3 regions of the Streptomyces sp. WY228 genome follow, and region 1 is predicted to be linked to each of the others. Evidence: riboswitches for the same ligand, from Rfam matches in the RefSeq annotation. Region 1 holds a riboswitch; each other region holds the start of a gene.
The links. A riboswitch is a leader RNA that binds a small molecule or an ion and turns the genes downstream of it on or off. The one in region 1 is predicted to bind thiamine pyrophosphate.

Region 1 (4,270 bases):
CGGCACCAGGAAGGTGGAGGAGCCGCCCGCCCCGGCCGACTGGAGGGCCCGGTAGTAGCCGAAGCCGTAACCGCCGGCTCCGCCCGCTCCGTCGAAGGAGCGCTCCACCAGCACGCCGAGCGGCAGCAGGATCAGCAGCAGGGCGGTGAGCAGAACGCCGCCGAGCAATGCCCACTGGCCCGCGCCACGCGGCCTCCGCGAGGTCTGCGCCGGATCGACCAGCTTCAGCGCCCGCTCCCGGCGGCGTACGGTCGCGGCGTGCACGGCGAGGATTCCGCCGACCGCGGCGAACTGCACCAGGGTCAGCACGGCGGCCGTCGGCAGGTCCAGCAGTTGCGCGGTCTGCCGGTAGATCTCCACCTCCAGGGTGGAGTACGCCGGTCCGCCGAGGATCTGTACGACGCCGAAGGAGGTGAACGTGAAGAGGAAGACCATCAGCGCGGCGGCGGCCACGGCCGGGGCGAGCGCGGGCAGCGTCACCCGGCGGAACGCGGCGAACCGTCCGGCGCCCAGCACCCGGGCGGCCTCCTCCTGACGCGGGTCCAGCTGGGACCAGAGCCCGCCCACCGTCCTGACGACCACGGCGTAGTTGAAGAAGACATGGGCCAGCAGGATCGCCCACACGGTGGTGTCGAGACGGACGCCCCACAGCTCGTCGAGGAGCCCGCCGCGTCCGAGCAGCGCCAGGAACGCGGTGCCGACGACGACGGTCGGCAGCACGAACGGCACGGTGACGACCGCGCGCAGCACCTGCTTGCCCGGGAAGTCGAAGCGCGCGAAGACATACGCCCCGGGCAGCGCGATCAGCAGGGTGAGCGCGGTCGAGGCGAGGGCCTGCCAGGTGGTGAACCAGAGGACGTCGAGGATGTCCGGGCGGCTCAGCACGTCACCGATCCGCCCGAACTGCCAGTCGCCGCCCGCCTTGAGGCCGCGGCCGACGATCGCGGTCACGGGGTAGGCGAAGAACACCGCGAAGAACGCGACGGGCACGGCCATCAGGCCGAGCCGCACCGCGGCCCCGCGCCGCCCGGCCCCCCGGACGGACGGCGCGGGCCGGGCGGTGCGCTCCTCGGGCCCTACTTCAGGACCAGCGACTGCCACGACTGGATCCACTGCTCACGGTTGGCGGTGATCTTCTCGGGCGCGACGGTGGGAGGCGTCTCGACGCTCTCGCCGTGCTGCGTGAACAGCTCCGGCAGCTTCGCGTCCTTCACGACCGGGTTCACGAACATGGTGAGCGGCATGTCCTCCTGGAACGTCTTGCTGATCATGAAGTCCAGCAGCGCCTTGCCGCCCGCCTCGTTCTTCGCCCCGGTCAGCAGCCCGGCGTACTCGGTCTGCCGGAAGCAGGTGCCGGTGGCGACCCCGGTGGGGGCCTCCTTCGGCTGCGGGTCGGCGTAGAGCACCTCGACGGGCGGGCTGGAGGCGTAGGAGACGACGAGCGGCCGGTCGGCCTTGGCCTTCTTGCCGCCCGCGGAGCCGGAGAACTCCTCGTTGTACGCCTGCTCCCAGCCGTCGACGACCTTGACGCCGTTGGCCTTGAGCTTCTTCCAGTACGCCTCGTAGCCGTCCTCGCCCTCGGCGGCGATGGTGCCGAGGAGGAAGCCGAGACCGGGCGAGGAACTGGCGGCGTTCTCGGTGACGAGGAGGTCCTTGTACGCGGGCTTGATCAGGTCCGCGAAGGTCTTCGGCGGCGCGAGCTTCTTGTCGGCGAAGTACTTCTTGTCGTAGTTCACGCAGATGTCGCCGGTGTCGACGGGCGTGACCCGGTGCTTCTCGTCCGTCTGCGTGTCCGCCGCGACGCGGTCCAGGCCCTTGGCCTCGTACGCGGTGAACAGGCCGTTGTCGAGGGCGCGGGAGAGCAGGGTGTTGTCGACGCCGAAGAAGACGTCGCCGCGCGGGGAGCCCTTGGTCAGGATCTCCTGGTTGAGCGCGGCCCCGGCGTCGCCGCTCTTGAGGGTCTTGACCGTGTAGCCGGTCTCCTTCGTGAACGCCTTCAGCACGTCCTCCGAGACGTTGAAGGAGTCGTGGCTGACCAGGGTGACGGTCTTGGAGCCGCTGCCCTTGGAGGCGCCGGAGCCCGCCGAGCCGTCGTCGCCGCAGCCCGCGAGCAGGGTGACGCCGAGGGCGGCGGCGAGCGCGGTCGCCGCGTACTTCGTGGTGGTGTTCATCTGATTCCTCCTGGAGGTGACCAGGAAGAGACGCGGCCCCGCCCGCTGTCCGGCGAACCGGAAGCGGGCAGGGCGCAACAGCTTGAGTAAGGTCCGAACTTCCTACCCGGAATGACCCGGGCGAGGTTCAGAGGGTCTGCGGCCAACCTGTCCTTGGTGCCGCACTCTCAGCGCTGTGGCGCTCCCCTGTCGGAATATGAAGTTGATTTCGGGCCCAGGCTACACCGGCGGTTTCCGGCCGCCCGGGGAGGCTAGCGCTCGGAGGCCGCCAGCTGACCGCAGGCCCCGTCGATCTCCTGGCCCCGGGTGTCCCGGACCGTGACGGGCACGCCGTGCGCCGCGATGGCCTCGACGAACGCCTTCTCGTCCTCGGGTCGCGAGGCGGTCCACTTGGAGCCGGGCGTGGGGTTGAGCGGGATCAGGTTGACGTGCACCCGCTTGCCCTTGAGCAGCCGGCCGAGCAGGTCGCCGCGCCAGGCCTGGTCGTTGATGTCCCGGATCAGGGCGTACTCGATGGAGATCCGGCGGCCGGACTTCTCCGCGTACTCCCAGGCGGCGTCCAGCACCTCGCGGACGTTCCACCGGGTGTTGACGGGGACCAGGGTGTCGCGCAGCTCGTCGTCCGGGGCGTGCAACGAGACGGCGAGGCGGCACTTGAAGCCCTCGTCGGCGAAGCGCAGCATGGCCGGGACCAGGCCGACGGTGGAGACGGTGATCCCGCGCTGCGAGAGGCCGAGGCCGTCCGGCTCGGGGTCGGTGAGCCGGCGGATCGCGCCGACGACGCGGTTGTAGTTGGCGAGCGGCTCGCCCATGCCCATGAAGACGATGTTGGAGAGCCGCGCGGGGCCGCCGGGCACCTCGCCGTCGCGCAGGGCGCGCATGCCGTCGACGATCTGGTGGACGATCTCGGCGGTCGACAGATTGCGGTCGAGGCCGGCCTGTCCGGTGGCGCAGAAGGGGCAGTTCATGCCGCAGCCGGCCTGCGAGGAGATGCACATCGTGACGCGGTCCGGGTAGCGCATCAGGACGGACTCGACGAGCGTGCCGTCGTGCAGCTTCCACAGGGTCTTGCGCGTGGTGTCGTCGTCGCAGCTGATGTGCCGGATCACGGACATCAGGTCGGGGAACAGCGCCTCGGCGAGCTTCTCCCGCGACGCGGCCGGGATGTTGGTCCACTGGGCCGGGTCGTGCGCGTACCGCGCGAAGTAGTGCTGCGAGAGCTGCTGGGCGCGGAACGGCTTCTCACCGGTCGCGGCGACCGCTTCCTTGCGCTCGGCGGGCGTGAGGTCGGCGAGGTGCCGCGGCGGCTTCTTGGCTCCGCGGGGCGCGACGAAAGTGAGTTCTCCGGGCTTAGGCATGGTTCATCCAGTGTCGCAGACAGACGGGTGAGGGCCCGCCGCCCTGTGGACGACGGACCCTCACTCGTGGAACGTGCAGGTGGGACAGGGTGCCGGAGTGCCGGGAGACTCAGCCGGAGCCCACGAACAGCACCAGCAGCAGCCAGACGACCGGTGCGGTCGGCAGCAGCGAGTCCAGCCGGTCCATGATGCCGCCGTGGCCGGGGAGCAGGGTGCCCATGTCCTTGATCCCGAGGTCCCGCTTGATCATGGACTCGCCCAGGTCGCCGAGGGTGGCGCTGACGGCGACCGCGAGGCCGAGCAGCAGACCCTGCCACCAGGCGCCGCCGTCGATCAGGAACTCCATGCACAGCGCGCCGGCGACCATCGCGAAGGCGACGGCTCCGAACAGGCCCTCGCGGGTCTTGCCGGGGCTGATGCGCGGGGCGAGCTTGTGCGTGCCGAAGCGCCAGCCGACGGCGTAGGCCCCCGTGTCGCTGACCACGGTGAGGACCAGGAAGGTCAGCACGCGCCACGATCCGTCGTCCGCCGTCAGCAGCAGGGCGACGAAGGTGGCCAGGAACGGCACGTAGAACGCCGCGAAGACCCCGGCCGTGACGTCCTTCAAATACCCGTCCGGCGGTTCGGTCATCCGCCAGACCAGCACCGCGAGGGCCGTCAGGGCCATCGCGATCCAGGCCCCCTCGGGCCCCCGTGCGTAACCGGCGACGACCATCGCGGCTCCGCCGACGGCCAGCGGCA
Region 2 (4,270 bases), 2.1 Mb from region 1:
TTGCCGGCGGCCGCGAACTCCTTCGACTTCTCGGCCATGCCCTCCTCGATCTCCTCCTGGGAACCGCCGTGCTGACGCCGGATGTCCTGGGAGATCTTCATCGAGCAGAACTTCGGCCCGCACATCGAGCAGAAGTGCGCCGTCTTCGCGGGCTCGGCGGGCAGCGTCTCGTCGTGGAACTCCCGTGCCGTGTCCGGGTCGAGGGCCAGGTTGAACTGGTCCTCCCACCGGAACTCGAACCGCGCGTCGGACAGCGCGTCGTCCCACTCCTGCGCGCCCGGGTGCCCCTTGGCGAGGTCGGCCGCGTGGGCGGCGATCTTGTAGGTGATCACGCCGGTCTTCACATCGTCCCGGTTGGGCAGCCCCAGGTGCTCCTTGGGCGTGACGTAGCAGAGCATCGCCGTGCCCCACCAGGCGATCATCGCGGCGCCGATGCCCGAGGTGATGTGGTCGTAGGCGGGCGCGACATCCGTGGTCAGCGGGCCGAGCGTGTAGAACGGCGCCTCCTCGCAGATCTCCTGCTGGAGGTCGATGTTCTCCTTGATCTTGTGCATCGGGACATGCCCGGGACCCTCGATCATGGTCTGCACGCCGAACCGCTTGGCGATCGTGTTCAGCTCGCCCAGCGTGCGCAGTTCGGCGAACTGCGCCTCGTCGTTGGCGTCCGCGATCGACCCGGGGCGCAGTCCGTCCCCCAGCGAGTAGGTGACGTCGTACGTCGCGAGGATCTCGCAGAGCTCCTCGAAGTGCTCGTAGAGGAACGACTCCTTGTGGTGCGCCAGACACCAGGCCGCCATGATCGAGCCGCCGCGCGAGACGATGCCGGTCTTGCGACGGGCCGTCAGCGGGACGTACGGCAGGCGCACGCCGGCGTGGACCGTCATGTAGTCCACGCCCTGCTCGGCCTGCTCGATGACGGTGTCCTTGTAGATCTCCCAGGTCAGCTCCTCGGCCCGGCCGTCGACCTTCTCCAGGGCCTGGTAGAGCGGGACGGTGCCGATCGGCACGGGGGAGTTGCGCAGCACCCACTCCCGGGTGGTGTGGATGTTGCGGCCGGTGGACAGGTCCATGACCGTGTCGGCGCCCCACTTCGTCGCCCAGGTCATCTTGTCCACCTCCTCCTCGATGGAGGAGGTGACGGCCGAGTTGCCGATGTTGGCGTTGACCTTCACCAGGAACCGCTTGCCGATGATCATCGGCTCGATCTCGGGGTGGTTGACGTTGGCCGGCAGTACGGCCCGGCCCTCCGCGATCTCCTCACGGACGACCTCGGCCTCGACGTTCTCCCGGATCGCCACGTACTCCATCTCCGGGGTGATCTCCCCCCGGCGGGCGTACGCGAGCTGGGTGACGGGGCGTCCGTCGCGGCTCCGGCGCGGCTGGCGCGGACGGCCGGGGAACACCGCGTCGAGGTTGCGCAGCCCGCCGCGCGGCGAGGTGTGCTTGAGCCCGTCGTCCTCGGGGCGGACCGGGCGACCCGCGTACTCCGCGGTGTCACCGCGGGCGATGATCCAGTTCTCCCGCAGGGGCGCGAGACCGCGGCGGACATCGGTGTCGATGCCGGGATCGGTGTACGGCCCCGACGTGTCGTACAGCGTCACGTCCTTGCCGTTGGTGAGGTGCACCTGTCGGACCGGCACCCGGAGGTCCGGGCGCGAGCCCTGGACGTACCCCTTGTGCCAGCCGATGGACTTCCCGGCCTCGTCGCCCTGGTGCGCGGCGTTCTGTTTCGAGGCAGGCGTGCGTGCGTCCGATGTGGTCATGAGACCTACTCCCTACGCCGGCATTACCCGGTAACAGGTTCGGCGGTCGGCGCAGCGAGTCCCGTACGGATGTACGGCGATCAGCGCCCTCTCAGCCCGGTGCTCCGAGCTCCCGCGTGTGCAAAGGTGCCTCCACGCTAGCGTCCTTTCCGGCGAGCTGACCAGAGGGCCCTCCCGTTCTTGCGATGATCGCCCCGTGACCTCCCCCCAAAGCGACCCCGCACCCCAGCCGCCGCCCCAGGGCCACAGCCACGGCCACACGCACAGCCACGGGCCCGCCGCGCCGGTCTCCCGACACCTGCGCAAGGTCATCGCCGCCGTGCTGATCCCGTTCGCGACGGCGGTCGTCGTCGGCCTGATCGCGTTCTGGCCCGGCGGCGTGCCCGACCACGAGCGCACCGGCGTCGGATTCGACCGGCAGACCCAGGACGGCAAGGTCGTCCAGGTGGTCAAGGTCGACTGCGCGGACGTCAACGCCGCGCAGGTGCCCCCGACCGGCGACACCTCCACACCCTCGGGCCGGGAGGCCGTCAACGAGCAGGAGGGGGACTGCGCGAAGGCCACCATCGAAGTGACCAGCGGCGACGACAAGGGCCGCAGGTTCGTCGAGGTGGTCCAGCCGGACGCGCCCCGGCAGCTGAAGGAGGGTCAGGGCGTGGTCGTGGCCTACGCGCCCGACGCGCCGCGCGACCTCCAGTATTCCGTGACCGACGTGGACCGGAAGGTCCCGATGGCGCTGCTCGCCGGGATCTTCGCGCTCGCCGTGGTCCTGGTGGGCCGGTTCCGCGGGCTGATGGCCCTGGTGGCGCTGGCCGTGTCGTTCGTCGTACTGACCCTGTTCATCCTGCCGGCCATCCTGCAGGGCTCGAATCCGCTGGTCGTGGCGGTGATCGGGGCCAGCGCGATCATGCTGGCTGCGCTCTATCTCTGTCACGGGGTGACGGCCCGTACCTCGGTCGCGGTCGTCGGCACGCTGATCTCGCTGCTGCTGATCGGGCTGCTGGGGTCCCTGTTCATCGGCTGGGCGAGCCTCAGCGGCAACACCGACGACAACACCGGCCTCATCCACGGCCTCTACCCGGACATCGACATGAGCGGTCTGCTGCTGGCCGGTGTCATCATCGGTTCGCTCGGGGTGCTCGACGATGTGACGGTCACACAGACCTCCGCCGTCTGGGAACTGCACCAGGCCGACCCGGAGATGGGTTGGAAGGGGCTGTACCGGGCAGGTATCCGTATCGGGAGGGACCACATCGCCTCGGTGGTCAACACCCTGGTGCTGGCGTACGCGGGCGCGGCGCTGCCGCTGCTGCTGCTCTTCTCCATCGCCCAGAGCAGTGTGGGGACGGTGGCCAACAGCGAGCTGGTCGCCGAGGAGATCGTCCGCACCCTGGTCGGGTCGATCGGCCTGGTCGCCTCGGTGCCGGTGACCACGGTGCTCGCCGCGCTGGTCGTCTCCGCGGACCGCCCGGGGCCCGGCGGCGCGCAGACGGCTACGGCCGCGCCCGCGCGGAGCGGCCGGGGCCGTCGACGCAAGAAGTGATGACGGGCTGTCGGCGCGCGACAGGATGACGGACCGTCGGCTGTACCCGCCCGGTCAGCCGGCGTTCTGCTCCTCGGCGAGGATGCGGCCGAGCGCGTCCTCCAGATTCCCGTCGAAGTCACCCTGCGTGTGCTCCTGACCGAGCGGCACGAGCTTGTCCGTCCGGTCGAGAAACGCCACCAGTGGCGCCGTTCCTGCCCGGAACAGCGCACGGTCCGCGCCGACCTGGAGCCGGATGTGCACATCGCCGAGGCCCTCGGGCTCGGTCGGGCCGATGTGCACATCTCCGTCGCCGCTCGGGCTGTTGAGCCCGTCCAGCAGCAGTTCGCGGCCGAACGCCCAGGTCACAGGGGCATCGCCGGGCAGGTGGAACGTCATCCGGATGGCGTACGGATCGCCGACCTCGTACCGGAGCTCCACCGGAATACGGAACGAGAGCTCCTCGGAGACGAGGAAGCTCATCATGACCTCTGCTTGAACCGACTCGCGCATCGTTCAACCCCGCAGTAGATGAAACTGGCCAGGAATGATCCCCCATGGCCCTATTGACGCCATCGTGGTGCACGCGATAGCAGATCACAAGGAGTGATTTTTCAGATACTGATAGAGAACACGAACGAACGCAAGAGGCTGGCGACTTCGCCACGTAGCTGTTCGACTGCGGGCAGCAACCGATCTTCCCGCTCCAGGGGTACGGAAATGGCCATCGCCGCAATGGTGGCACCGGCTGTGACGGGAATCGCGGCGCACACGGTCCCCAGTGCGTACTCCTGGCGTTCGATGACCGGTTCACCTCGTCGGAGGGTGCGCAGCCGCTCCAGAAGTGTGGCGCGATCTCGCACTGAGTAACGGGTGAGCGGGCGTACGGGGTGCCGGTCGAGGTGGTCCTCGCGGGCCCGCTCGTCGAGCTGGGCGAGCAGACACTGGCCGATGGCGTGCGCGTGGGCGGTCTCCCGGAACGAGG
Region 3 (4,270 bases), 4.4 Mb from region 1:
GCGGACTTCAGCGGTACGGCCGGGTCGGCCACCTTCTCCGGGTCGAGGACGGCCCCCGACTCGATGAGCCTGCGGCCCTGGGCGAGGTCCCGCGGGCGGCCCACGGCGAGCACGGCGACGAGCGCCCCCTCGCGCAGCCAGCACACCGACCAGGCCGCGTCCGACCCGTCGCCGCGCCACAGCAGGGTGTCGGCGTCCGCGTGGTGGCCGGCGTACTGCACGAAGCGGCCGAACTGCTCGGACCAGAAGTACGGGACGGGGTCGTAGACCGGGACCGGTTCGCCGCTCCGCGCCGCCAGGATCGCGGCGGCCGCGGTGCGCGGACCCTGGAGGGCGTTGTCCCAGTGGTGGACCAGCAGGCGTGTTCCGTAGCGGGCGGAGGGAAAGGAGGCGCAGTCGCCGACCGCGTACACATCGGGCAGCGAGGTGCGCAGCGCGCTGTCGGCGGTGACCGAGCCGTCCGGGCCGAGCTCGACCCCGGAGCCGGCCAGCCAGCCGGTGGCGGGGCGGGCGCCGATGCCGACGACCACGGCTCCGGCGGGCAGGGTGCGGCCGTCGGTGAGGACGACGGCTCCTTCCTCGACGCGGTCGACCCGGGCTCCGGTGAGGAGTTCGGCACCGCTGTCGGCGTACCAGTCGGCCATCGGGGCGGCCACCTCGGCGGGCAGGGTGCCCGCGAGCGGGCGGGCGGCGGCCTCGACGACGGTGACCGCGCAGCCGGCGGCCCGGGCGGCGGTGGCGAACTCCGCGCCGATCCAGCCCGCCCCGACGACGACCACGTCGTGCTGCCGGTCCAGGACGGGCCGCAGCCGGGCGGCGTCGTCGAGGGTGCGCAGCAGATGGACGCCGGGCACGCCCTCGGCGCCGGGCAGGGTGATGGGCTCCGCGCCGGTCGCGAGGATGAGGGAGTCATAGCGGACGGGGCCCTCGGCGGTGTCCAGCACATGGTCGGCGGCGCGCAGGGCGGTGACGTCCAGGCCGAGGCGCAGGGTGATGTCCAGCGCCTCGAAGTCGACGTCGAAGGCGGAGTGCTCGGCCTTGCCGAGCAGGACGGCCTTGGAGAGCGGCGGGCGGTCGTAGGGCTGGTGGGGCTCGGCGCCGATCAGGGTGACGGGCCCGGCGAAGCCCGCCTCGCGCAGGGCCACGGCGCTCTGCACGCCCGCCATGCCCGCTCCGACGACCACGACGTTCCGGTCCGGACTCTTCTGCGTCTGCTGCTCGCTCACCTGCCCACCTTAATCACCTGACGCATCGTCAGGAAGGCGGTCGGCGGAATGCCGGAACGACGGCCGTCAGGAGGGCACTTCCTCCACCACGCTGGTCCCGCTGCCCTCCTGGGACTCCCACCGCCACCGCTCCTCCAGCCGCACCCGGCCGTCCGCGAGGTCGACGACGGTGGAGAGGCAGTGTCCGGACGAGGTCGTTCCGTCCTGCTTGAGCTGGACGTAGCGGAAGTCCAGCGCGTCCCCGTCCCGGGTGCCGACGAGATGGCCGCGGACGACGTCGCCGCCCGTGTACTCGGCCCAGATCCGGCCGCCTTGCTCGTGGTACGTGAAGCGGGTGCGGGTGCCGACCTGGCCCGGGGCCTGGTCGGCGACGGGCGCGAGGACGAGTCCGTCGAGCGAACGGGCCATGGTGGCTGCTCCCTGACTGGGCGGTGGACGGCGGGGTTTATGGTGGCCAAGGTAGAACACTCACGGGAGCCCGGACGCACCGGGCTGAGAGGGAGGCTGGACGGCCTCCGACCGTACGAACCTGCTCCGGGTCATGCCGGCGAAGGGAGGGGTTGGACACCCATGTGCGCCTCGGGGAACACCTCAGGAGCCTCACGGAGAACCGCCGGATCCGACGTCCTCGTCATCGGGGGCGGCATCATCGGTCTGGTCACCGCGTGGCGGGCCGCCCAGCGGGGGCTGCGCGTCACGGTGGCGGACCCCGCACCGGGCGGCGGCGCCGCACAGGTCGCGGCGGGCATGCTGGCCGCCGTCACCGAACTGCACTACGGCGAGCAGATGCTGCTCGGGCTCAACCTCGCCTCCGCCGCCCGCTATCCGGCGTTCGTGGCCGAGCTGGAGGAGGCGAGCGGCCGGGACACCGGCTTCCGCACCTGCGGCACGCTCGCCGTCGCGCTGGACTCCGACGACCGCGCGCATCTGCGCGAACTGCACGCCCTCCAGGAGCGTTCGGGGCTGGAATCGACCTGGCTGAGCGGCCGTGAGTGCCGCCGTCTGGAGCCGATGCTGGCCCCGGGCGTGCGGGGCGGCCTGCGGGTGGACGGCGACCACCAGGTGGATCCGCGCCGCCTCGCCGCGGCGCTGCTGACCGCGGGCGAGCGGGCCGGGGTCGCGTTCCGCCGGACGACCGCCGAGCGGCTCACCGTCGCCGGGGGCCGGGCGGCCGGGGCGCTGCTCGGCGACGGTACGGTGTTCGCGGCCGATCAGGTCGTGCTCGCCGCGGGCAGCCTCAGCGGCCGGCTCGCGGGGCTTCCGCCGGAGTTCGTGCCGCCGGTCCGCCCGGTCAAGGGCCAGGTCCTGCGGCTCACCGTGCCACCGGCGTACGCCCCCTTCCTCAGCCGCACCGTGCGCGCCGTGGTCCGCGGCGGCCACCTCTACCTCGTACCGCGCGAGAACGGCGAGCTGGTCGTCGGCGCCACCAGCGAGGAGCTGGGCTGGGACACCACGGTGACCGCCGGCGGGGTGTACGAGCTGCTGCGCGACGCCCATGAACTGGTGCCCGGCATCACCGAGCTGCCGCTCACCGAGACCCTGGCCGGTCTGCGCCCCGCCTCGCCCGACAACGCCCCGCTGCTCGGCCCGACCGCCCTGCCCGGTCTGCTGCTCGCCACCGGCCACCACCGCAACGGCGTCCTGCTGACCCCGGTCACCGGGGACGCGATGGCCGACGCCCTGACCACCGGCGAGCTGCCCGAGCCGGCGCGCCCCTTCGCCCCCGGCCGTTTCGCGGCGACCGCCCCCGCCGCCCCCGTACTCCAGGAGCAGCCCGTATGACCCAGCAGCCCGCCGTCCCGGATGCCGTCGCCGTACCGCGAGCAGCCGCACCGGAGGCCACCGCGACCGCCACCGTGTCCGTCTCGGTGAACGGGGAAGCCCGTGCCGTGGTGGCCGGGACCGCCCTGGACGCCCTCGTCGCCACGGTGACCCCGGCCCGCTCCGGGGTCGCCGTCGCCGTCAACGAGAGCGTCGTCCCGCGCGGCCGGTGGGCCGCCACGCCGCTCGGCGAGGGCGACCGCGTCGAGATCCTGACCGCCGTGCAGGGAGGCTGACCATGTCGGACGACGTCTTCTCCCTGGGGCCCGCCGCCTTCGGCTCCCGGCTGATCATGGGCACCGGCGGCGCCCCGAGCCTGGAGGTGCTGGAGCGCTCGCTGATCGCCTCCGGCACCGAACTGACCACCGTGGCGATGCGCCGGCTGGACCCGACGGTGCAGGGTTCGGTGCTCTCGGTGCTGGAGCGGCTCTCCATCCAGGTGCTGCCGAACACCGCGGGCTGCTTCACCGCCGGTGAGGCGGTGCTGACCGCCCGGCTGGCCCGGGAGGCGCTCGGCACCGACTGGGTCAAGCTGGAGGTGATCGCGGACGAGCGGACCCTGCTGCCGGACACCGTCGAGCTGCTGGACGCGGCGGAGACCCTGGTCGACGACGGGTTCGTCGTGCTGCCGTACACCAACGACGATCCGGTGCTGGCCCGGAAGCTGGAGGACGTGGGCTGCGCGGCGATCATGCCGCTCGGCTCCCCCATCGGCTCCGGACTCGGCATCCGCAACCCGCACAACTTCGAGCTGATCGTCGAGCGTGCCGGGGTGCCGGTGATCCTCGACGCGGGCGCCGGGACGGCCTCGGACGCGGCGCAGGCGATGGAGCTGGGGTGCGCGGCCGTGATGCTGGCCTCGGCGGTGACCCGGGCCCAGGAGCCGGAGCTGATGGCGGGTGCGATGCGTCATGCGGTGGAGGGCGGGCGGCTCGCGTACCGGGCGGGGCGGATTCCGCGCCGCCGCTTCGCCGAGGCGTCGTCGCCGGTGGACGGGCGGGCGGTGCTGGATCCGGAGCGGCCGGCGTTCTGAGCCGTCGGTACGTGTCCGGGGGCGCTGCCCCCGGGCCCCCGCTCCTCAATCGCCGGAGAGGCTTGAGGAGGGGCTTGAATTGTCCCTGTCACGGATCGGCTGCAGAACGGACCCGGGAGTGCCCCGGCCCGTCCGGGGTGTCGGTGGCGGCTCGTAGACTCTCGGGGTGGACACGACCCTCCAGGACCCT

Region 2: it holds a riboswitch for thiamine pyrophosphate, as region 1 does, so the genes downstream of both, thiC (phosphomethylpyrimidine synthase ThiC) here and KV381_RS27785 (thiamine ABC transporter substrate binding subunit) in region 1, are expected to answer to the same signal.
Region 3: it holds a riboswitch for thiamine pyrophosphate, as region 1 does, so the genes downstream of both, thiO (glycine oxidase ThiO) here and KV381_RS27785 (thiamine ABC transporter substrate binding subunit) in region 1, are expected to answer to the same signal.

What each region holds. Positions count from the first base shown of each region.
Region 1 covers NZ_CP079114.1:6,318,491-6,322,760, reverse strand. The annotation lists gene KV381_RS27790 (iron ABC transporter permease) at 1-996, opposite strand, end outside; gene KV381_RS27785 (thiamine ABC transporter substrate binding subunit) at 1,077-2,171, opposite strand; TPP riboswitch at 2,253-2,369, opposite strand; gene rlmN (23S rRNA (adenine(2503)-C(2))-methyltransferase RlmN) at 2,423-3,529, opposite strand; gene KV381_RS27775 (phosphatidate cytidylyltransferase) at 3,639-4,270, opposite strand, start outside.
Region 2 covers NZ_CP079114.1:4,220,739-4,225,008, reverse strand. The annotation lists gene thiC (phosphomethylpyrimidine synthase ThiC) at 1-1,763, opposite strand, end outside; TPP riboswitch at 1,756-1,889, opposite strand; gene KV381_RS18420 (YibE/F family protein) at 1,960-3,306, shown strand; gene KV381_RS18415 (SsgA family sporulation/cell division regulator) at 3,361-3,798, opposite strand; gene KV381_RS18410 (IclR family transcriptional regulator) at 3,900-4,270, opposite strand, start outside.
Region 3 covers NZ_CP079114.1:1,953,825-1,958,094, forward strand. The annotation lists gene KV381_RS08345 (NAD(P)/FAD-dependent oxidoreductase) at 1-1,166, opposite strand, end outside; gene KV381_RS08350 (hypothetical protein) at 1,293-1,634, opposite strand; TPP riboswitch at 1,687-1,800, shown strand; gene thiO (glycine oxidase ThiO) at 1,797-3,008, shown strand; gene thiS (sulfur carrier protein ThiS) at 3,005-3,283, shown strand; gene KV381_RS08365 (thiazole synthase) at 3,286-4,080, shown strand; gene pknB (Stk1 family PASTA domain-containing Ser/Thr kinase) at 4,247-4,270, shown strand, end outside.